Regions from separate parts of the Allocoprobacillus halotolerans genome, predicted to be linked through region 1. Evidence: a T-box and tRNA genes for the amino acid it is inferred to sense, from the RefSeq annotation. Region 1 holds a T-box; the other holds one or more tRNA genes.
What was found. A T-box is a leader RNA that pairs with one kind of tRNA and senses whether it is charged. The one in region 1 lies ahead of serS (serine--tRNA ligase), so its partner is inferred to be a tRNA-Ser.

Region 1 (11,191 bases):
CATTAAAATATCAAGGAAGATATTCACAAAATCAAGATAAAGCTCTAAAGCACAAATTAATGCTAAACCTTCCCTTTGTTCTTCTAATGATTGTTGATACATCGTTGAAATGTTTTTAAGATCATAAAGTGTTAATCCAGTAAAAACACCTAAATCAATAAGAACAATAATATAATAGAGAACAGGTGCATGAATAAACATTAAAATGATATATCCAATAATTAAGATTGGTAAAAATGATACACATACTTTCGCTACAAATGAGAAATTAGAACTTGTATATTTAGTAATGGTATATAATAATCCAAAATAAGCACAAGTTAATGCAAATGCTAATGCAGTTACATAAATTGATACACTCGATAAAACAAATGAAAAGACAACACCATTCATCATTGAATATAAGATAAAATATTTTTTTGCTGAAGAATAAGAAACTTCATTGCCACTATCTTCTAATTTTTTAGCAATACGCCAAACAAATAATAATTCAACAATAACAGATATAAATAAGATAGGAAGATAAAATGAGGCAATAATACGAATAATACCTGATAAAATAACAATAAATGATGTGATTGCTGTTATAGCGACACCAATACAAACCCATTTTATCACTTTTGCTAAAAAGTTTTCATAATTCATTTGTTCTGTTAACATTCTTTGATCCATAGACTTCACCTCTACTTTTAGTATATCACAACTTTATCTATACATGACAAAATTCGCATATCAATTTTAAAAATGTCTTTTTGTTTTAAAATATTGAGAGAGTAATGAAGAACATTCCTGTTCTAATACACCCGCTATCACAACCGGATGATGATTAAACTCATGACTTTCTAGAAAGTTTGACAAACCATGCCAACGTTGACCTTTTGCTCCAAAAACAACTTTTGCAATACGACTTTGAATAATGGCACCACTACACATAATACAAGGCTCTAAAGTTGAATAAAGGACACAATCATCTAAATGCCACGTCCCATGTTTCTCACAAGCTTTTCTAATAGCTATCATTTCAGCGTGGGCTGTTACATCATGACATGATTCTTTTTGATTATATCCTAATGCTATGATTTCACCATCTTTAACAATAATTGCTCCAATGGGCACTTCATCAATATCTCTAGCCAAACAAGCTTGATTGTAAGCTACTTGCATATATTCTTCATCACTCATTATTCTCACTCCTTAGAAAAAGCCACTACACATAGACGGACATTCTTAATGCTGCTACCTTCCGGTCCTGACATGGTTCGAAGCCGCCTATTGTAATGGCAAGAAATATTATAGCATATTTCTTCTACAAATCAATAGAAATTTCTATTTCCCAATAAATCCGTTATTACCTTTATAAAATTTTAACTTTTGATGATAATCTAAATAATCTTGATTCCATTGCTGATAATCTTGATGTGTACGATAATCTTTCAAAGAATATTGATTTTTTAAATACTCACCTAAATAATGAGTGACTTTCTGTGCTCCAAAATCATTTAAATGATTCCCACCATCTCTAGTATCATTTGTCCAATCAAAATCAATTTCATCCAATAACATATTAAAATCCAAGAACTGTAATTGATATTGATCAGCTATTTTTTGTATCTTTTTATGTTTATCAAAAGTCCAAGTATTAGCTGTTGGACAACACATCAATAAGACCTGTGAACCATTGTTTTTAGCATATTTTATAAATTGATCAAGGTAATATTGTGTTGTATAAGTTAAAGAACTTTTCTTTTTATTTTTTAGATAAGATTTACCACCTTTATAAGATAGAATATTATTATAATATTTATATCCTTTGGTTAATATCTTTTGATTATATTCTTTTGCTTTTATAAAATCATCTTCTTGAATAGTTTTCCATCGACTATGATAATCAAAAATTGGAAATGTTTCTTTAAGCATTTCAGATATACTTGTATCTAAATCATCTATATCACTCTTTGTAAATAATTCATCAACTTCTAAAATAATTAATTTTGGTTTTTGATTTTGATAAGCTTGTTTCAATAAAGAATAAGCTTCTACAATTTTTTGACTTGGTTCGGCACAGACATAAGAAGGAATCCCTTGTTCATGCCATAATTGTAAAGGATTCATACCATTATATAAATCACTATTACCAATCGCAATAATATCTAAAGAATTCTTTTTCTCACCATAGAATCCTCTCGCATTTTCATATTTGATACCTGCTTCTTTACTATTTTGTTTAGGTACAAAAATTTGTGAGGAAAGATGTAATAAAGTGATTACAAGACTTAAAAAAACAACTATTTTTAAAATATTCTTCATATTTTGTTTATTCATCATCATTCCTCCTAAAACTGTGCATAAATGAAGCTTACAATATCATATCCTCGTCCATAAGCACCAAATATCACAACAATCATAAAAGCAGTTAAATAAAATGTCCAACGTGGTATAATATGCATTTTAGCAATACGCTCTCTAATATGAATATTCTTTTCTTTACCAAGACTCACAACAAAAACAATCAATACCCCAATTATCACAATCAATATATCTTTAATAGCTAAGCCCATATATCCAATCTCCATTGAACCTTGGAAACATGAAATCAACATATGCCAGGCACTTGATAAACTATCAGCTCTAAAAATAAGCATACCAATATGAACAATCAAAATGGTTCTCATGATTTGAAATAAATGAAAGATAAATTGATTATTGGAAAGATGGAAGAAACTTTTTATTTTCATAAAAACAGGTTCCAAATACATTCCTAACATCATCAAAATATAATAATACATTCCATACATGACGTATTTCATGCTTGCCCCATGCCACAAACCATTACATAGCCAAACAAAAAACAATGCTGTTGAAGCTGGTAATAGTTTATTGATATAATCATTTCCATATTTTTTAACTAACTGACTCCACTTTTTAAATGGAGCTGATAAAGATACACTATAAAATACATAATCTCTTAACCATGAACCTAAAGTAATATGCCATCTTTGCCAAAACTCATTAATACTTTTTGCAAAAAAAGGTTGCCTAAAATTATCTGGTAACTGAATACTAAATAATTGAGCGCTTCCTCTGACAATATCCATGCATCCAGAAAACTCTGTATATAATTGAATCGTATAAAAGATAATCGCAATAATCACACTTAAACCTGAAAACTTTGTATAATCATCAAAAACATAATTCACTAACATATTGGCTCTATCAGCAATCACAATCTTTTTAAACATACCCCATAAAATCAATTGTGCTCCAAAAGTAAGATTCTCATAATTAAAATCATGTCCTTCATACAACTGATATGCCACTTCGTTATATCTTGTAATAGGACCTTCTACAATTGTTGGAAAAAACGCTAAATATAAAGCCACTCTTGTAAAACATTCATCACTATGATATTTACCTCGATATACATCAACAATATAGCTAATTGCCTGTAATGTATAAAAAGAAATACCTAATGGTAAAAATAATTTAACAAGTGGAATAGATATTTGAAAATGTTCTAGAATACTGATATTTAAGATATCTATTAAGAAGTTTGAATATTTTAAAAATATCAGTAATCCTAGATTAATGATAAGCATTAATACAACAACAATTTTCTTTTGACATACTATTCTTTCTTTCAATTCTTTTCTTTGTTGTCGATCTAAAGATTTTTTCATTGTTATAAATAAATCATTGATTCTATCCAACCTCAAAGCACCAATATAAATAGAAACAGTCGTTAATAATATGAATACAATCATCCATACACGACTAGCAAGAATATAATAAAGATAACTTGCTGATAATAAAACTAACCATTTATACTTTTTAGGAAACACAGTATAAAGTAAAAATGTGCTTCCTAAAAAGAGTAGTAAATAAATATATGATGTATATGCCATTAATTATCTTCCTGTAAACGTGTAATGAGTTGGTAAATTGTTTCTACAGATTGAAAGTTTTCAGGTAATATATCTAATGGTGTAATTTCAATATCAAATTCATCATTTAATTCCACTATTAAATTCATTACATCTAAAGAATCTAATATTCTATCATCAATTAAATTCTTTTCATTTTCAAAATCAACTCCAGGTTTTAAATCTTTTAATATATTTAATAATTCATCCATTTACTTTTCCTCCTCATAATAATGATTTTTTAACCATTTTCTATCTATTTTTCCATTTTGATTTAAAGGCATAGCCTTTAACTTAATGATTTTATTAGGAAACATATAATGTGGTATTTTATGCGATATACCTTCCATTATTGCTATATCAGTTATTTTCCCAGTATAAATCAAAACAATCTTGTCATCTTTTTCATCATAAATCACTGCACAACTTTGAATATTTGATAAAGCATAGACAGCTGCTTCAATCTCACCTAATTCAATACGATAACCCATATGTTTGATTTGGAAATCTTTACGTGTAATATAGATTAGTTCATTACGTTCATTATATTTCACCAAATCTCCTGTACGATAAATCATTTCAGGATAAGACTTATTTAATGGATTTTGAACAAAGACTTCTTGTGTTTTGCTTGGATTATTGTAATAACCTAAAGCTAAAAATGATCCTCTAACACAAAGTTCACCTTCTCTATGATCAGTAACTTCCTGATTATTTTCATCTAATAAGAAGACATCACAGTTTTGACAAGCTTTACCTATTGGTAAAACTTCATCGTCTTGAAACTCTCGATCTACAATGTAATATGTACAAATATCTGTTGTTTCAGTTGGTCCAAATAAATTTGCATACAAAGCATTTGGTATATGTTTTCTCCAATAATTTAAATGTTTTGTTGGCATCACTTCACCAGCAAATAAAACCTTTTGAAGATGGTGCAATTCAACATAATCTAAAACTTTCATATTCGCAATAATACCTAAAGCCGAAGGTACCCAATAAATCGTATTCACTTGTTTTTCATTCATATATTCAATTAATTTGATAGGAAAAGAAAACAATTTTTTAGGTAAGATATGTAAAGTCGCTCCAGCAATAATAGTACTAAAGACATCAGATACTGACATACTAAAATAAAATGGTGTTTGACTTCCAAACTGTGTATCTGCTTGAATATTAAATGTTTCTTGAAACCACGATGCATAATTTATAACATTACGATGAGAAACAACGGCTCCTTTTGGAACTCCTGTTGACCCAGATGTAAATAAAGCATATAAAGGATCCGTATCAATCATTTGTTTTCTTATCGTTTTTAATTTTTCTATATCAATCCCTGTTTGAATCATATCTTCATAAATAAAGACTTGTTGATGTAAAGTTCTTGCTTTTTCTTCATATTGTCTTTGACACAAAAAAGCTACTGGCTTTAAAGTTTCAAAAATAGCCTGGATACGATCACTTGGCATCAAAGCATCTATAACAACATAAAAGTTGCCACTATAAATAACACCTAAAAAAGCTATTAAACTTTCAACATTTTTATCCATCATTACTGCAATGGGTTGTCTGCGTACTTGTAAAGATAATAAATATGTTCCTATTCTTTGTGCATCTTCAACACATTGTCCATAACTTATCTCATTGTTTTCATCTGTAAAAGCAATTTTTGTAAAATACTTTTGTGATGATTGTTCTAAAAATTCAAGGACATTTTTCATACACACCCTCCTCTTTCGACAAGATTCTAACAAATCACTGTGAATATAAAGTGGAAAAAATATGAAATTTCTGTGTACGAAACATTCTATAAAATATAACTTATACGAATCGAGTAGGAGAAAATAAATAATTTTATATTTATTTTCGACCTCTCACACCACCGTACGTGCCGTTCGGCATACGGCGGTTTAAATCTATACTGAAATATGTTTTAACTGATATTGGGCTACCATTGATGGTAGTCCTTTTCTATATAATAAATCATTAGTTATTCTTGTTCGAAGAAATGTACTTGCACATCTTGCATATGATTTTCGACTGTTTGCCCAAGTTTTAGCTTGCCATGGTAATGCCCCTAACTTTCTTAGTTGCTTTTCTCTATTTCCTATGGTTTTCCATTTCTTCCATAAGTACATACGTATCCTAAATCTTATTTGTGCATCTAGTTTTCTACAGACTTTTATAAAATTTCCAATACGGTAATAGTTAATCCACCCATTTACAAGTTGTCTTATCTTAAGTATTCTATATTCCCACGATACTGACCAACTTCTATTTGTTAGTCTCCTTAGTTTTGTTTGCAGTGTTGCGATAGATTTCTCATGTGGTTTTGCTTTCCACATAGATGAAAAAGAGTCATAATAGAATCCAAATCCTAGATATTTAATATCATTAGGTTTGGAAACTTTACTTTTAGTCATATTTACTTTAAGTCCTAGTTTCTTTTCTATGAATTTACTAATGTTTTCCATTACTCTATCGGCGGCTTTACTGCTACCCACTAATATAATACAATCATCTGCATATCGTGTGAATCTTAGTCCTCGTGCTTCCATTTCCTTATCTAGTTCATTGAGAACTATGTTACTGAGTAGCGGACTTAGATTTCCACCTTGTGGTGTTCCTACGACTGACTCTTTATATTCATTATCAATCATAATCCCGCTTACTAGAAATTTCCTAATTAGAGATACTATTTCTCCACTCTTTACATCTTTCATGACAAGTGAAATAAGTTTATCATGATTAACTGTATCAAAGAACTTTTCTAGGTCTATATCTACTATCCACTGATAGCCTTCATTCATATATTCCAATGCTTTGATGATTGCCATTTCGCAACATCTATTTGGTCTAAATCCAAAACTATTGTCACTGAATATTGGTTCATAGATAGGTATTAACACTTGGGCTATGGCTTGTTGGACAAATCTATCAAGTACTGTTGGCACTCCTAGATTTCGTATTCCGCCATCGGGTTTGGGTATTTCTACTCTTCTCACAGGTTGTGGCTTATATGTCTTGTTTCGTATACTGTCCTTAATTTCTTCTAGATGTTTATCTAAATAGTCTTTAAGTTCAGCTACTTCCATTCCATCTACTCCACTTGCACCTTTGTTTCGTTTGACTTGTGTAAATGCTAGTTCTAGATTAGTATCACTAAGCATTTCCTCAAGCAATGTGTTATCAGTTTTCATATTTTCGTTACCTCCATTTCTTTCGCTATCCATTATACTCACCTTCCCTACATTCTTCTTTCGGGTCTTCTAGTGTACTCGTCTATCTCCACGGTTTCGTATAATGAAATCAATTCAAAATTCAATAACTGATAGATTTATTCAGTCCTTCGCTCCATGACCATTACAGTCACTTCCTTACTACTACGACTTCTGCTGACTTCTCACTATTCGTTGTTACTGCTGTATCGCTAGTGAGACCTCCCGGGATAAGGTCATATCTCTTTCCTCCCATATATCCGCCACATTTACATATAATAGTCCTATTCGCAACCTCTTATGACTTCGTGTTGTTTTGCACACTCGTCCCTATTATATGCCTGATGTGATTCGTGTTCCTCGGACCAGGACTTTGCCTCCATCTTCTTTCAGATTCCATCTCACGATAGACACCCTTGATATTGGCTAGTGGTTGGCAGTTGCGACATCGCCCCCACAGTGGACTTTCACCACCTAGATATATGCCATGCCCGGCATACAAAAAAGAGTGAAAATAAGTTTTCGTTATTTTCACTCTTTTTATAATTCATTATCCAATTTTGTCTTTACCACCCATATAAGGTCTTAAAACTTCAGGAATAGAAATTGTTCCATCTTCATTATAGTTGTTTTCAATAAAAGCAATTAAAGCTCTTGTACTTGCTAAAACAGTATTATTTAATGTCGCAACATAATATGTTCCCTGTTCACCTTTTGTACGAATACCTAAACGTCTTGCCTGTGCATCTCCTAATGTAGAACAAGAACCAACTTCAAAGTATTTCTTTTGTCTTGGTGACCATGCTTCAACATCACATGATTTGACTTTTAAATCAGCTAAATCACCACTACAACATTCTAATGTTCTTACAGGAATATCTAAACTTCTAAAAAGTTCAACTGTATAAGACCACATTTTGTCATACCATTCCATTGCATCTTCTGGTTTACATAATACAACCATTTCTTGTTTTTCAAATTGATGTACACGATAAATACCACGTTCTTCGATACCATGTGCTCCAACTTCTTTTCTAAAACATGGTGAATAAGAAGTTAAAGTAATTGGTAATTCGTCTTCCTTGACAATTTGATCTTTAAATTTACCAATCATACTATGTTCACTTGTTCCAATTAAATATAAATCTTCACCTTCAATTTTATACATCATCGCATCCATTTCTTCAAATGACATCACACCTGTCACAACATCACTTCTAATCATAAATGGAGGAATACAATAAATAAATCCTTTATCAATCATAAAATCTCTAGCATAAGATAACATAGCTGAAGAAAGTCTAGCAATATCTCCCATTAAATAATAAAAACCATTTCCACTTGTTCTTCCACTTGCCTCTTTATCTAAACCATTTAATTTTGTAATAATATCAGCATGATATGGAATTTCATAATCAGGAACAATTGGTTCCCCATATTTTTGAATTTCTACGTTTTCACTATCATCTTTACCAATAGGTACACTATCATCAATAAAGTTAGGTATTTTCATCATTACCTCTTTTAATTGAGGACCTAACTGAGCTTCTTTTTCTTCCAATTCTTTTAAAGTCTGAGCCATTTCTCCTACTTTTCTTTTATTTTCTTCAGCTAAATCTTTCTTTCCTTCACGCATAAATTGTCCAATTTCTTTAGATAACTTATTACGCATTGCTCTTAATTCACTTGCTTTTGTTAATGATTCACGATATTCTTTATCCAACTGATAAGCTTCGTCAACTAAATGTAATTTTTCATGTTGGAATTTTTTACGCATATTTTCTTTAACTGCTTCAGGATTTTCTCTTAATTTGGCTATATCAATCATCTTTCATTTTCTCCTTTTCCTTAAAATAAAAACACCATTTACAAGGGACGAATCAATCGTGGTGCCACCCTATTTCTTATCAAAATGATAACTTTCATGAGATAACGGATCATCCGGGAGTGATTAGCTCCTCTTATTGGTAGATTTCAATGTTTCCTCATCCTGATTTTCACCAACCATCAGTTCTCTACAATGATTTCACATTTACTTATCCAATGCAACGATTTGATATATTGATTATAGCATAACACTTTATAATTTCAATAATTATTTAATCAAAGAATACATTATCATGTCATGAAATTCGCCATTTTTAAAGCCATTTTTTCTTAATATACCTTCTTTTTCAAATCCACACTTTTCTAATACACGACATGAAGCGGGATTGTAATCAAATGGAGCTGCAAAAATTCTTTCTATATCACTATGTTTAAAGACATATTGAAAGATTTGTTTGACAGCTTCTGACATAATGCCTTGCCCCCAATAATCATGTCCTAAATAATAACCAATTTTTCTACTTCTTCGATTAATATCATCTTGACGTATGACTGCAATACTCCCTGTAATATGCCCTTTATATTCAATCGCAAAAGCAAATAGTTTTGTTTCATCACTTGCAAGAACATCATCAATATAAACATACGCATCTTCAATATGATAAGGATAAGGAATACGATCTGTCATATTATTTAAAACTCTTAAATCATTAATACAATAGCACAATTCCTTGGCATCTTCTCTTTTCCATTTTCTAATGATACAAGACATTTTATCACCATCTTTTTCTCTATTATAGGATAAACAATATTTGCTTTAAACAAATTCACACTCATATACTTTGAGTTTCGGTAAAAAAATAAAAAACAGGTAAAAAGTTATTCACAAATTGCCTGTTTTGCTTTATTTATAAGGAAAATCAGCCTCTTAAATGTTATAATAATTTTAGATCAATAAACAAAATTTAGGAGGGATTTTCCATGAGTTATTTTACCACAGATCTATATGAAACGAAAAGAGAAATTGTCAATTTTTCTAATAAATTATCAGACAGTCTTGATAAACCTGCTGCCAAGTTTGTCATGGACATGATGTTTGGTCTTGCAAGAAGTCAAAGTGTTCTACTTAGCGATATTGCCAGAGCTCTTGATGAAAATATCAAGCTCAATTATACAATTGACAGATTATCCAATCATTTGGCTCAATTTGATGATGAAGCAATGAACCAAATGAAATCCAATTATAATGATATGGTTATCAAGCATCTTAGCGAAGACAGGATCATTTTACTTGATAACAGTGAAATCATCAAAAAATATGGAAGAAAATTTGAAGATCTTTGTATGGTCAGGGATGCTTCCTCACTTAAGGATGACATTTATCCTGGATACCATGTATGTGAGGCAACTGCCCTCACACAGGATCAACATCATCCAATATCTTTGTATAGCCATATCTATTCAACTGAAAGTGAAGGATTCAGGTCAATGAACGATGAAACAATAAAGAGCATAAAATATGTCAAATCTCTCATTCCTGAAAGATGTACATTTGTATGTGACAGAGGATATGATGCCAATGTATTTTATGATTACTTCATAGATGAAAATCATAATGCAGATGATTTCATCATCAGACTCAAAGAAAATAGAACGTTATTGTTTAAAGGGAAGCCAAAGAAAGTAGGAGAAATCGCCAAAAGAAGAAAAGGGAAGATTAAGATGAACATGTATTTTTCTAAGGAAGATAGTGAAGTCTATGTATCACATACGAGAGTGGAACTGCCATCACAAAAGGGAAGGATATTAAATCTAGTCATTGTGTATGGATTAAGTGAAGAAAAACCGATGATGCTTTTAACGAATAGAGAGATCAGGAATAAAAGAGATGTGCATAAGATAGTGAGGGCATATATGTCAAGGTGGCGAATCGAGGAGAAATTCAGATTCAAAAAGAATCAGTATGGTTTTGAAAATATAAGAGTAAGGACAATGAAATCAATTGTTAAACCACAAATTCTGCGATAATGTTAACTGCAGATTAATTTATACTGATTTATCACGTCCTTTTATTTTTAACCGCAGATTATTTGCTACCTGCTGATGGATAGTAAGTGATCAATGAAAAAAGGATATATCATATCGATACATCCTCATAGTTATATTGTTCAAATATACTTTTTATCGCGTATGCAATCCTTCTGCTTTCTAATTCATCATCTATAT
Region 2 (11,191 bases), 1.2 Mb from region 1:
TTGATGCAAAACATAAGAATGCTGACGATAGAAATTAAGCCATGATGAAGATGATAACTGACAATAGTCCTGATAAAAAATATTGAAAAAATCAATCAGCAATTGTTCTCTTGGTATCACAACTGAACAGAAATCTTCAATACACTCAGCAATATTTTTTAATTCCTCAGGCATTGTATAAGAATGAACGTTGATACCAATCCCAACGATCATATGATCAATTTTGGCAGTGTTCATTTCTAAACTGGCTTCACATAAAATACCAGCAATTTTGAAATCGTTAATCATTAAATCATTAACCCATTTGATTTGAGGATGAACAGGATAATTTTTTCAATGGCTTTCACTAAAGATACTGCTAAACAGGCAGTGACTTTTAATGAATCAAAAATCGTTAATTGAGGTTTTAAAACAAAAGATACATAAATTCCTTTTTGTTTAGGAGAATGAAAGCTTTTGCCATTTCGTCCTTTTCCCTTTGTCTGATTTTCAGCCAATACAATATCCCCTTCTTGATGAGGAGTTCTTTTTAAATAATCATTTGTTGAATCAATTTCATCAAAATACTCAATATTTTGAAAAAATCAGGAATCAAAGGTTTAATGTTTTCAATAAAAATCACATCATTATCCTCTGTTAGACAATATCCCTTTTTTGTAGATGATATAATATGGTATCCTTTCTCTTTGATTTTTTTGATACAAGTAGATATTGTCATTCGTGATACATGAAGCTCTTCACAAATTTCCTGACCTGAAACATATTGATTTTGATGTTGTTTTAAAATTTTTAATATTTCTTTTTCCATAAGTTTATTATAATCATCTTTGTTCTAAAGATAAAGGAATAATTCTATACTTTTTCCTAAAAAAAGTATAGAATAAAGATAGGAGGGATTCATATGCCAACAATAGAAGATGCTTTAGATGATTTGACATTGCAGGCTAGTGAAATTATTGCACGCAGTGATCATCGTCAAATTGTTATGGATTTATATAATGTTATTAGTCAAAAATGTGAAAACGGTGATTTAATTAACGAGTTAAATGGGATTGAGAGAGTTTTTTATCTTTGTCAGACTTTTGCATTAAGTATGTGTGATGGAGGTATAGAATCGTATTATAGTGAAACTTCAGGCAATTTTGCTAATGAAACAGTTGAAGCTTTGTTGGAAATGAAAGCCAATCGTACAGCCTTGATTTTAGATCGAGCTAATGGTATTTTTCATGAAGGTGTCGTGCCAGAAGATCAGCAATTAAGGATAGAAGAATTAAAAAGTTTGGACTATCGTGAAATTTCATGGTTATTTGACCTTTTGGATCATGAATTTCAAGAATTGAAAGAAGACTTGGAAACTTTAAGTCTTCATTATGTTCTTTGTCATAAAGAAGCTTTTATGTAAGTAAAAAGAGATTGTAATTTAACTGTGATGTGATTATAATAAAAATGAGGTGAATAAGGAATGGATTATTTTGATAAAATAAAAGAGAGATTATCATCTAAATTAAAAGGTCATGAATTAACAAAAGAATCATCTTTTAAGGATTTAGGTATTGATTCTTTAGATTTGGTTGATTTGGTTTTTGAACTTGAAGAAGAAATTGGTGTAGAATTTCAAGATGATGAATTATTAAAAATTAAAACAGTTCAAGATTTATTGGATTTAATTGATGCAAAAAAATAGGGAAAAAACCCTATTTTTTTATAGGAGGAAAATTATGATTTATCAAGTTGATCATCAAAAAACAAAAGTTAATATAGAGAATATACAAGAACATCATCGTTATATTGCGATGATGGATTTAGAACAGTTAAAATCATGTTATGAACAATTGGGTATTGAAAAGACATCGATTGAACGTTTGGAAGATCCATCTTTATTTCATCAAAATATGATTATTCCTGCTTATCACTATTATTTTGGTTTGGTGCATTTGATTAATGCACGAGATATTTTTGTCAAAAAAGATGTGTTGGCTTTATTTATTTTTAAAAATTTATTTTTGGTTGTTGTAATTGATGATGAAGATCATCATATTGATGAAGTTTTTCAATCATCTACGGATTATGTACTTCAAAGAGATGCTTCTATTACACGTCTTGTTTATTATTTTTTAAGTGATTTATTAGCGGCTGATTATCAATATATTGAAGAATTGCAAAATGAAATTGAAGAATTAGAGTTGCATGAAGAAGATGCTATAAATTTTACCAATCAACTTAGACAACTCAATAAAGAATTATTGCTTTTACAAAACTATTATGAAAACTTAATGACAATTGGCGAAGATTTGGAAATGAATCACCATCATATTTTTGAAGACGATGATTCTCGTTATTTTGAAATCTTTACGCGTCGTATAGAGCGTTTGTCTAAAAATGTAGAAATGCTGCGAGAAATTTTGAATCAGGCACATAGTGCTCATCAGTCAAGAGAAGATTATAAACTCAACAAAACGATGCAGTTTTTTACTGTTGTGACAACAATTTTTATGCCTTTGACTCTAATTGCTGGGTGGTATGGCATGAATTTTGAAAATATGCCTGAGTTAAAAAGTGTTTATGGCTATCCTGCAGTGATTGTTTTGAGTGGAATCATTGTTGTAGGGTTAATGATTTTATTTAAGAAAAAGAAATTTTTATAAGCAATCTAAAAAAGTTTGATAAAATAATTCTAGTGCTGTTTGAAGATCTTGGCTATGTATTCTAGCTAGACTTAAACGAACTGAATTTTGAAAATGAGAGGATTCATAGAAACATCTTTCATTTCTGGCAATATGAATACGATTTTCCAATAAACGTTGTTGGAAATTATCCAAATCAATAGGAACTAAAAACTGAATCGTAAAATAATAACCAGAATAACTTGAAATCACTTTTAAAAGCTTTGGATTCCAGCTTTGGGTGATTTTTTTAATAATGCGATAATTTTTTTGAGATAGTTTTGTAATTGTTGTGTCTGTTTATGATAAAGTGAACTTTTAATATAAGATTCTAAAGTGGCTTGTGAAATTAAAGAAGGTAGCTGATAAGAATAATAATAAGATTGATGAGTCATTTGATCAAAAGTATCTTGAAAATCCTGATGGACAATCGCAACACCAATACGAATATAAGGAATGGTTTTTGAAAAACTTGTTAAGTAAATACAGTTTTTACCTTCCATATAATAAAACAAAGGAAGATAATGCGAATAACTAGAACAATGACCAAAATAATCATCTTCAATAATATAGACATTGTATTTTAACGCTAACTGGGCAATTTTTTGACGCGTGTGAGAAGAATAAGTTGTACCAAGTGGATTATGGTTACGAGGAATTGTATAAAAGAATTTAATGTCATAATGTTCAAAAAGATATTGGAGGTGTTCGAGGTCAATACCATTTTCATCACGATAAATGGTTAAAATGGGAAGGGATAAAGAGTGGAGAAAGCGAACATAATAACTGTAAGTGGGTTCTTCTATTAAAATATAAGTATGCTGATTAGGGAAGGTTATAGAAGATAAAAAAGATAGCATTTGTGTTACACCTTGTATTAAATAGATTGAACTTTCTTGTGCATAAATACCCATATCAAAGAAGAAATTAGCTAAAGTTTGACGTAAAGATTGGACACCTTGTAAAGATAAGTTCAAAGAAGATTCCTGATATTCATCAATAGCTAGAGAAAGGCAATGTTTAGCATCTTCAAGTGAAGTGGCGTGAATGGGTGGATTTCCCGTTTCTAATGAGAAATGATGGGTTGAGGAAGCTGGAAGAATAGGACTACCTAAAACATAATATCCACTTTGCGCTTTGGCATAAATTAAATGTTGTTGAACTAATAATTGATAAGCTTTGATAACTGTTTCTTTACTGCAATGATATTGTTTGGATAAAGTTTGAATGGAAGGCAATTTATCACCACGTTTATATTTTTGATGGATAATATCTTGTTCTAATAATTGTGCTAATTGTTCGTATTTAGTCATGTTGATCACTCCTCGTTTTTATTATAGCATATCAATCTATACCGGTATAGTTGTTGTTTTGATTTATTGATTTTAATAAAAATTATTTTATAATGAAATCATCAAGAAGAAAGAGGTGTTAAAGGATGAACAAAGATGGTGTAAAAATTGTAACAATTGGTGGAGGAAGCAGTTATACTCCAGAATTAGTAGAAGGGTTTATTAAAAGATATGATCATTTACCTGTAAAGGAATTATGGTTAGTGGATATTGAAGAAGGACGTGATAAATTAGAAACAGTTGGTGCACTTGCAAAACGTATGGTCAAAAAAGCTGGACTGCCAATGAAAGTTGTTTTAAGTTATGATCGTCGTGAAGCATTAAAAGATGCAGATTTTGTCACAACACAAATGCGTATTGGACGTTTACCTGCTCGTGTTTTAGATGAACGTATTCCATTAAGTCATGGATTAATTGGTCAAGAAACAAATGGGGCAGGAGGAATGTTTAAAGCTTTTAGAACCATTCCAGTTATTTTAGATATTGTCAAAGATATTGAAGAATTATGTCCAAATGCATGGTTGATTAATTTTACTAATCCAGCTGGGATGGTGACTGAAGCCATTTTACGTCATACAAATTTTAAAAAAGCTATTGGTTTATGCAACGTACCTGTGAATATGGTTGCAGGTTTTGCAAAAATGTTGAATGTGGAAGAAAGTCAAGTGACAATGGAAGTGCAGGGGGTGAATCATTTTATCTTTGCGACAGATGTTTTTGTTGATGGTGTTTCACATTTTGATGAATTGTTAGATAAATATGCACATTTAAAACAAGAAGATACAATTCAAATGAAAAACTTCGTATCTTTACCATATTCGCCATCATTTATTCAAGGGTTAAAGGTTTGACTTTCGGTTTTTTGCATTCTTTTTTGAAGGGTATGTCTTGTTGTTTATTGTCATAACCCTTGTTTTCTTATCTATATCATCTTTTTTGTTTTTATTCTCTTTTTATTGTAGCTGAAAAAGTGTCATTTTCATGACCTTTTTTATTATTTACTATATGTTCATTTTATAGTTTCAGTTGCAGCTGCCTGTATTCCTGCTTCTCTCTTATATTTTGAAACTCCTTGATTCCCTTTTGTGCATATTTTAATATTTCCTGTATCCCTTTACTGATCTGATAGCACCAGTAATATCTCTTTCCTTTAAGCGATTTGCTTCTCTCTATCATCTTTATGACTAGTAATTTCTTGTCTACTTTCTCTGCCAACAGTGTTATATGCCCTATATGCATCATCAATATCGTATTCAATACATTTATTGATTTCATTGTCCTTACTCTTATATTTTCAAAACCATACTGATTCTTTTTGAATCTGAATTTCTCCTCGATTCGCCACCTTGACATATATGCCCTCACTATCTTATGCACATCTCTTTTATTCCTGATCTCTCTATTCGTTAAAAGCATCATCGGTTTTTCTTCACTTAATCCATACACAATGACTAGATTTAATATCCTTCCCTTTTGTGATGGCAGTTCCACTCTCGTATGTGATACATAGACTTCACTGTCTTCCTTAGAAAAATACATGTTCATCTTAATCTTGCCTTTTCTTCTTTTGGCGATTTCTCCTACTTTCTTTGGCTTCCCTTTAAACAATAATGTTCTATTTTCTTTGAGTCTGATGATGAAATCATCTGCATTATGATTTTCATCTATGAAGTAATCATAAAATACATTGGCATCATATCCTCTGTCACATACAAATGTACATCTTTCAGGAATGAGAGATTTGACATATTTTATGCTCTTTATTGTTTCATCGTTCATTGACTTGAATCCTTCACTTTCAGTTGAATAGATATGGCTATACAAAGATATTGGATGATGTTGATCCTGTGTGAGGGCAGTTGCCTCACATACATGGTATCCAGGATAAATGTCATCCTTAAGTGAGGAAGCATCCCTGACCATACAAAGATCTTCAAATTTTCTTCCATATTTTTTGATGATTTCACTGTTATCAAGTAAAATGATCCTGTCTTCGCTAAGATGCTTGATAACCATATCATTATAATTGGATTTCATTTGGTTCATTGCTTCATCATCAAATTGAGCCAAATGATTGGATAATCTGTCAATTGTATAATTGAGCTTGATATTTTCATCAAGAGCTCTGGCAATATCGCTAAGTAGAACACTTTGACTTCTTGCAAGACCAAACATCATGTCCATGACAAACTTGGCAGCAGGTTTATCAAGACTGTCTGATAATTTATTAGAAAAATTGACAATTTCTCTTTTCGTTTCATATAGATCTGTGGTAAAATAACTCATGGAAAATCCCTCCTAAATTTTGTTTATTGAGATAAAATTATTATAACATTTTAGAGGCTGATTTTCCTTATAAATAAAGCAAAACAGGCAATTTGTGAATAACTTTTTACCTGTTTTTTATTTTTTTACCGAAACTCAAATTAAAGGCGATTCCTTGTCCATATCATAATTATTACTTCTTTACAAAAGAACAATTAGAAGAAGAATTAGAACAATTCAAGACTGGAACAGTGCGTGGAGAAGTTGTCAGCAAGACAGAAGAAGAATTATTTGAACTTTATAGTCATGAAGAACTTCAAGAAAAACCAGAACAATTAGCAATGCGTGGTGGAGCCAAATATTCTGATGCAGCATGTAATTTAATTGCATCTATTTACACAAATAAAGGAGATATTCAATATGTGGATGTCCGTAATAATGGAGCAATTGCTGATTTACCAATGGATAGTGCTGTTGAAGTGGCTTGCCGTATTACAGCTGATGGACCTCAACCAATTGCGACAGGTGATTTGAAATTACCTATCAGTGGTTATGTGCATATGATGAAAACTTTTGAACGTTTAGTCATTGAAGCAGCAGTCAGTGGAGATCGTAATTTGGCTGTGACAGCTTTAAATATGAACCCATTATGTCCAAGTGATGAAATCGCTAATGTTGTGATTGATGAATTATTGGAAGCACATAAAGATTATTTACCACAATTTTTCAATAAGTAGGAGTTGATTTTCAACTCCTATTTTTTAAAGTTTTTTCATTTTAGTATTGAAATCTTCAAAAAGGTATGCTATTATATCTAGGCAACTGATGGAGACATACTCAAGAGGCTGAAGAGGCGCCCCTGCTAAGGGTGTAGGTCGGGAAACTGGCGCGAGGGTTCAAATCCCTCTGTCTCCGCCATTGATATAAACCCTTGGCAGTTGAAAATATATTGGTCTGGTAGTTCAGTTGGTTAGAATGCCGCCCTGTCACGGCGGAGGTCGCGTTCGAGCCCCGTCCAGACCGCCAATATAAAAATGCGTTATCCTTAGGGATAACTTTTTTGTTTATAGAAAGAAAAAGTGGTTACCCACTTTTACTGATGTTCTTTTTGATATGCATACATAATCGCAATCACTGTTTTGGCATCAACAATCTCACCACTTAAAACTTTTTGATAAGCATCATCAATATCTAATTTCACAATATCAATAAATTCATCTTCATCCCCATCCAAGGCATCTTCAACTTCTTCAAAATCAATCGCTTCATAAAGATAAAGCCACTCACTTGTGTAACCTGGTGAAGGAAGAACTTTCATTACAAATTGCATGTCCTTGGCACGATTGTTTGTTTCTTCTTCTAATTCACGAAAGGCACAATCACGTGGATCTTCATCAGCTTCTAATTTTCCAGCCGGTACTTCTATTGTTTGAATACGATTAGGATAACGGAATTGTTTAACAAGAATGATTTGATGATTTTTAATGGCTAAAATACAGACACCACCATGATGATAGACAACTTCACGATAGGCATGTTGACCATCTTCAAGTTCAACTTCTTCCCTTGTTACTTGCATAATTTTACCATCATAAATGATAGTTCTTTGAATCTCTTTTTCCACAACTTTTCACCTCAACATTATTATAGCACAAAAGAAAAAAGAAAGTATGCGGGGAGCATACTTTCTTCTATCTCTATTATTTACACGTTAGGGTGATAATAGGGGGTATGTTTAAGTGAGAACCACTTAACAAATCTAATTATAACAGAGTTTTATAAGTTGTAAAGGCTTTCAAATAAAAATGTATATTTTTTTATGAAATTTTGATAGAATAAAAACGGTGATGAAATGAAAACTTTAATTATAGATGAAAATTATGAAAATCAGCGTATTGATAAATATCTCAAAAAATTATTGTGTCAAGCACCATCGCAATTGATTTATAAAATGCTAAGAAAAAAGGATGTCAAAGTCAATGGTGTGAGAGTAAAGGAAAATTATATTTTAAAAAAGGTGATAAAGTTGAATTGTTTTTATATGAAGATCGCTTTCAAGAACTGACAAAGCCACAAAGTATTTATGATTTAGCAATCACTTTTGATGTTTTATATGAAGACCAAAATATTTTGGTTGTCAATAAACCAGTAGGATTACTAGTTCATGAAGATATCAATGAAGATATGAATACTTTATCTAATCAGGTTTTAACTTATTTGTATCAAAAAGGAGAATATGATCCACAACAAACATTAGGATTTACACCAGGACCAGTTCATCGATTAGATCGAAATACAAGTGGAATTGTGATTTTTGGAAAAACAATGCGAGCTTTACAAGATTTAAATGAAATGATGAAGAAACGTCATTGTATTGACAAAACATATTTAACGATTTGTAAAGGTTATATGACTAGCGTTGAATTGATAGGATATATGAAAAAGGATAGTGATCGTTCGCTTGCAAGAATGGTATCCTCAAATACTGAGGGGCATTAAAAATGCATACGATTGTTGAAAATATTCAATCAAATCAAAAGTATTCTTTATTAAAAGTCAAAATTATTACGGGTCGTACACATCAAATTCGTTTACATTTGTCTAGTGTTGGACATCCTATCATTGGTGATAGTAAATATGGAGATTTTGAATTAAATCGTTATTTGAAAAAGACATATCATTTTCAAAATCAATTTTTACATGCGTATCAAATTCAATTTGTAAAACCTATTGGTTCATTAAAATATTTACAAGATGTTGTGATACAATCGCCATTACCTCAAAATCTAGAACGATTGAAAAAAATATTGTTTCAATAAAAGAATCTATGAAAACACTTTAATTTATTGTATAATAAATATAAATCAAGGGAAGGAGAACTAAGATGAAATATTATATTGGGATTGATTTAGGTGGAACAAACGTTCGTACTCTATTGGTCGATGAAAATGGACAATCTTATAGTGAAGTGAAAGATGCAACTGAAAGAGAAAATGGACCTGATTATGTTTGTTCAAAAATTATAAGGCAAATTGAAAGTCTTGATTACACTGTTTGTGGTGGTATTGAAAATGTTCAAGGTGTAGGTATTGGTGTACCTGGTCCAGTTGATACAGCCAATGGTGTCATGATTATGGCTACTAACTTACCTGGTTTTGAAAACTATCCAATTTGCGAAAAATTATCAACAAGATTTAATTTACCAGTTTTTATTGATAATGATGCTAATGTAGCTGGTTTAGCTGAAGCCTTGCTTGGAGCAGGAAAAGGAAAACCAACTTGTTATTATGTGACAATTTCAACAGGTATTGGTGGAGCATTTATCGTGGATGGAAAACTTGTATCTGGTGGTAGAGGACATGCTGGTGAAGTTGGAAATATTATCGTTAAAAATAATGGTTATAAATTTGGTGGTTTAAATCCTGGTGCTGCCGAAGGTGAAACAAGTGGTACAGCTATTACACGTAAAGGGAAAAACTTTTAGGTGATGATATGGTTAAACATGCTGGTGATGTGTTTAGATTAGCTGATGAAGGTAATATCAAAGCACAAGGTATTGTTGATGAATGTATCAGTGAACTTGCAACATTGTTCGCTAATATTGCACATACTGTTGATCCACACTGCTTTATTGTAGGTGGAGGTGTTATGAAATCAAAGAAATATTTCTTTGATAAATTAAACGAACAGTTTAACGCAAAAATCCATGTAGGAATGAGAGGACATATCCCATTACTTGAAACAGAATTAGAAGACTGTGGTGCTATTGGAGCTGCAATGCTTCCAATGTCAAGAATGCAATAATATGAAAGGAAACCATGTGTTTCCTTTTTCAATATCTTCTAAGAGCGTTTCGATCATTGAAAATATCGTGTCTCTAAACTTTTATAAGTTATTATTTTTTACTTTATATAACCATCAAAAAGTGATAGAATAGTAAAACAAAATAAGGAGGGAACAGCATGAAAGAAAGAGTTGTATTAGGTTTAAGTGGTGGTGTGGATAGTGCCGTTGCAGCATATGTATTAAAGCAACAAGGATATGAAGTCATTGGTGTTTTTATGCGTAACTGGGATTCATCTTTAAATAATGATATATTAGGAAATCCAACGAATGATGATGATATTTGTCCTCAAGAAAAGGATTATAATGATGCTAAAAAAGTTGCTCAGCATTTAGGAATTGAACTCAGACGTGTTGATTTTATTAAAGAATATTGGGACCATGTTTTTACATACTTTTTAGAAGAATATGCCAAAGGAAGAACACCTAATCCTGATATTTTATGTAATAAACATATTAAGTTTAAAGCTTTTTTAGATTATGCAAAATCAATAGATGCCGATTATATCGCAACAGGACATTATGCCCGTGTTAAACATCAACAAGGTGAAGATTCCATTATGCTTAGAGGTGTTGATAATAATAAAGACCAGACTTATTTCTTGTGTCAGTTAAATCAATCACAATTACGTTCTTCATTGTTTCCTATTGGACATATGACAAAACCTGAAGTCAGACAACTTGCCAAAGAATTAGAATTGCCAGTCGCTAATAAGAAAGATAGTACAGGTATCTGTTTTATTGGTGAAAGAGATTTTAGAGAATTTTTAAAGAATTATATTCCTGCAAAAGCTGGAAAAATGGTAGATATTGAAACAGGTCATGTCGTTGGTGAACATCAGGGTATTATGTATTATACAATTGGACAACGTAAGGGACTCGGTATTGGTGGACCAGGAGATGCCTGGTTTGTTGTGGGAAAACAATATGATGATAATATTTTATATGTTTGTCAAGGCAATCAAAATCAATGGTTAATGAGTGATGGAGCTTTAATTACTGATGTGAATTGGATTGGTAGTCAAAAACCTAATGGTGATTATCGTTGCACTGCAAAATTTAGATACC

Region 2: it has a tRNA-Ser gene. The T-box ahead of serS (serine--tRNA ligase) is inferred to sense a tRNA for this amino acid. The anticodon was not compared.

What each region holds. Positions count from the first base shown of each region.
Region 1 is NZ_CP101620.1:1,125,444-1,136,634, reverse strand. It holds gene NMU03_RS06710 (Bax inhibitor-1 family protein) at 1-672, opposite strand, end outside; gene NMU03_RS06705 (nucleoside deaminase) at 739-1,182, opposite strand; RNA gene ffs (signal recognition particle sRNA small type) at 1,199-1,284, opposite strand; gene NMU03_RS06695 (SGNH/GDSL hydrolase family protein) at 1,327-2,322, opposite strand; gene NMU03_RS06690 (MBOAT family O-acyltransferase) at 2,334-3,902, opposite strand; gene NMU03_RS06685 (acyl carrier protein) at 3,902-4,132, opposite strand; gene NMU03_RS06680 (amino acid adenylation domain-containing protein) at 4,133-5,641, opposite strand; gene ltrA (group II intron reverse transcriptase/maturase) at 5,837-7,153, opposite strand; gene serS (serine--tRNA ligase) at 7,689-8,966, opposite strand; T-box leader at 9,007-9,196, opposite strand; gene NMU03_RS06665 (GNAT family N-acetyltransferase) at 9,234-9,737, opposite strand; gene NMU03_RS06660 (transposase) at 9,947-10,993, shown strand; gene NMU03_RS06655 (DUF6618 family protein) at 11,103-11,191, opposite strand, start outside.
Region 2 is NZ_CP101620.1:2,880,703-2,891,893, reverse strand. It holds gene NMU03_RS17205 (biotin--[acetyl-CoA-carboxylase] ligase) at 1-288, opposite strand, end outside; gene NMU03_RS17200 (hypothetical protein) at 288-503, opposite strand; gene NMU03_RS17195 (helix-turn-helix domain-containing protein) at 530-808, opposite strand; gene NMU03_RS17190 (DMP19 family protein) at 902-1,402, shown strand; gene NMU03_RS17185 (acyl carrier protein) at 1,463-1,684, shown strand; gene NMU03_RS17180 (magnesium transporter CorA family protein) at 1,719-2,645, shown strand; gene NMU03_RS17175 (hypothetical protein) at 2,640-2,876, opposite strand; gene NMU03_RS17170 (aminotransferase-like domain-containing protein) at 2,879-3,976, opposite strand; partial or broken gene NMU03_RS17165 (family 4 glycosyl hydrolase) at 4,102-4,729, shown strand; gene NMU03_RS17160 (transposase) at 5,030-6,301, opposite strand; gene NMU03_RS17155 (family 4 glycosyl hydrolase) at 6,400-7,017, shown strand; tRNA gene NMU03_RS17150 (tRNA-Ser) at 7,108-7,198, shown strand; tRNA gene NMU03_RS17145 (tRNA-Asp) at 7,232-7,306, shown strand; gene NMU03_RS17140 (NUDIX hydrolase) at 7,374-7,904, opposite strand; gene NMU03_RS17135 (S4 domain-containing protein) at 8,133-8,345, shown strand; gene NMU03_RS17130 (pseudouridine synthase) at 8,312-8,779, shown strand; gene NMU03_RS17125 (pseudouridine synthase) at 8,782-9,099, shown strand; partial or broken gene NMU03_RS17120 (ROK family protein) at 9,165-10,084, shown strand; gene mnmA (tRNA 2-thiouridine(34) synthase MnmA) at 10,243-11,191, shown strand, end outside.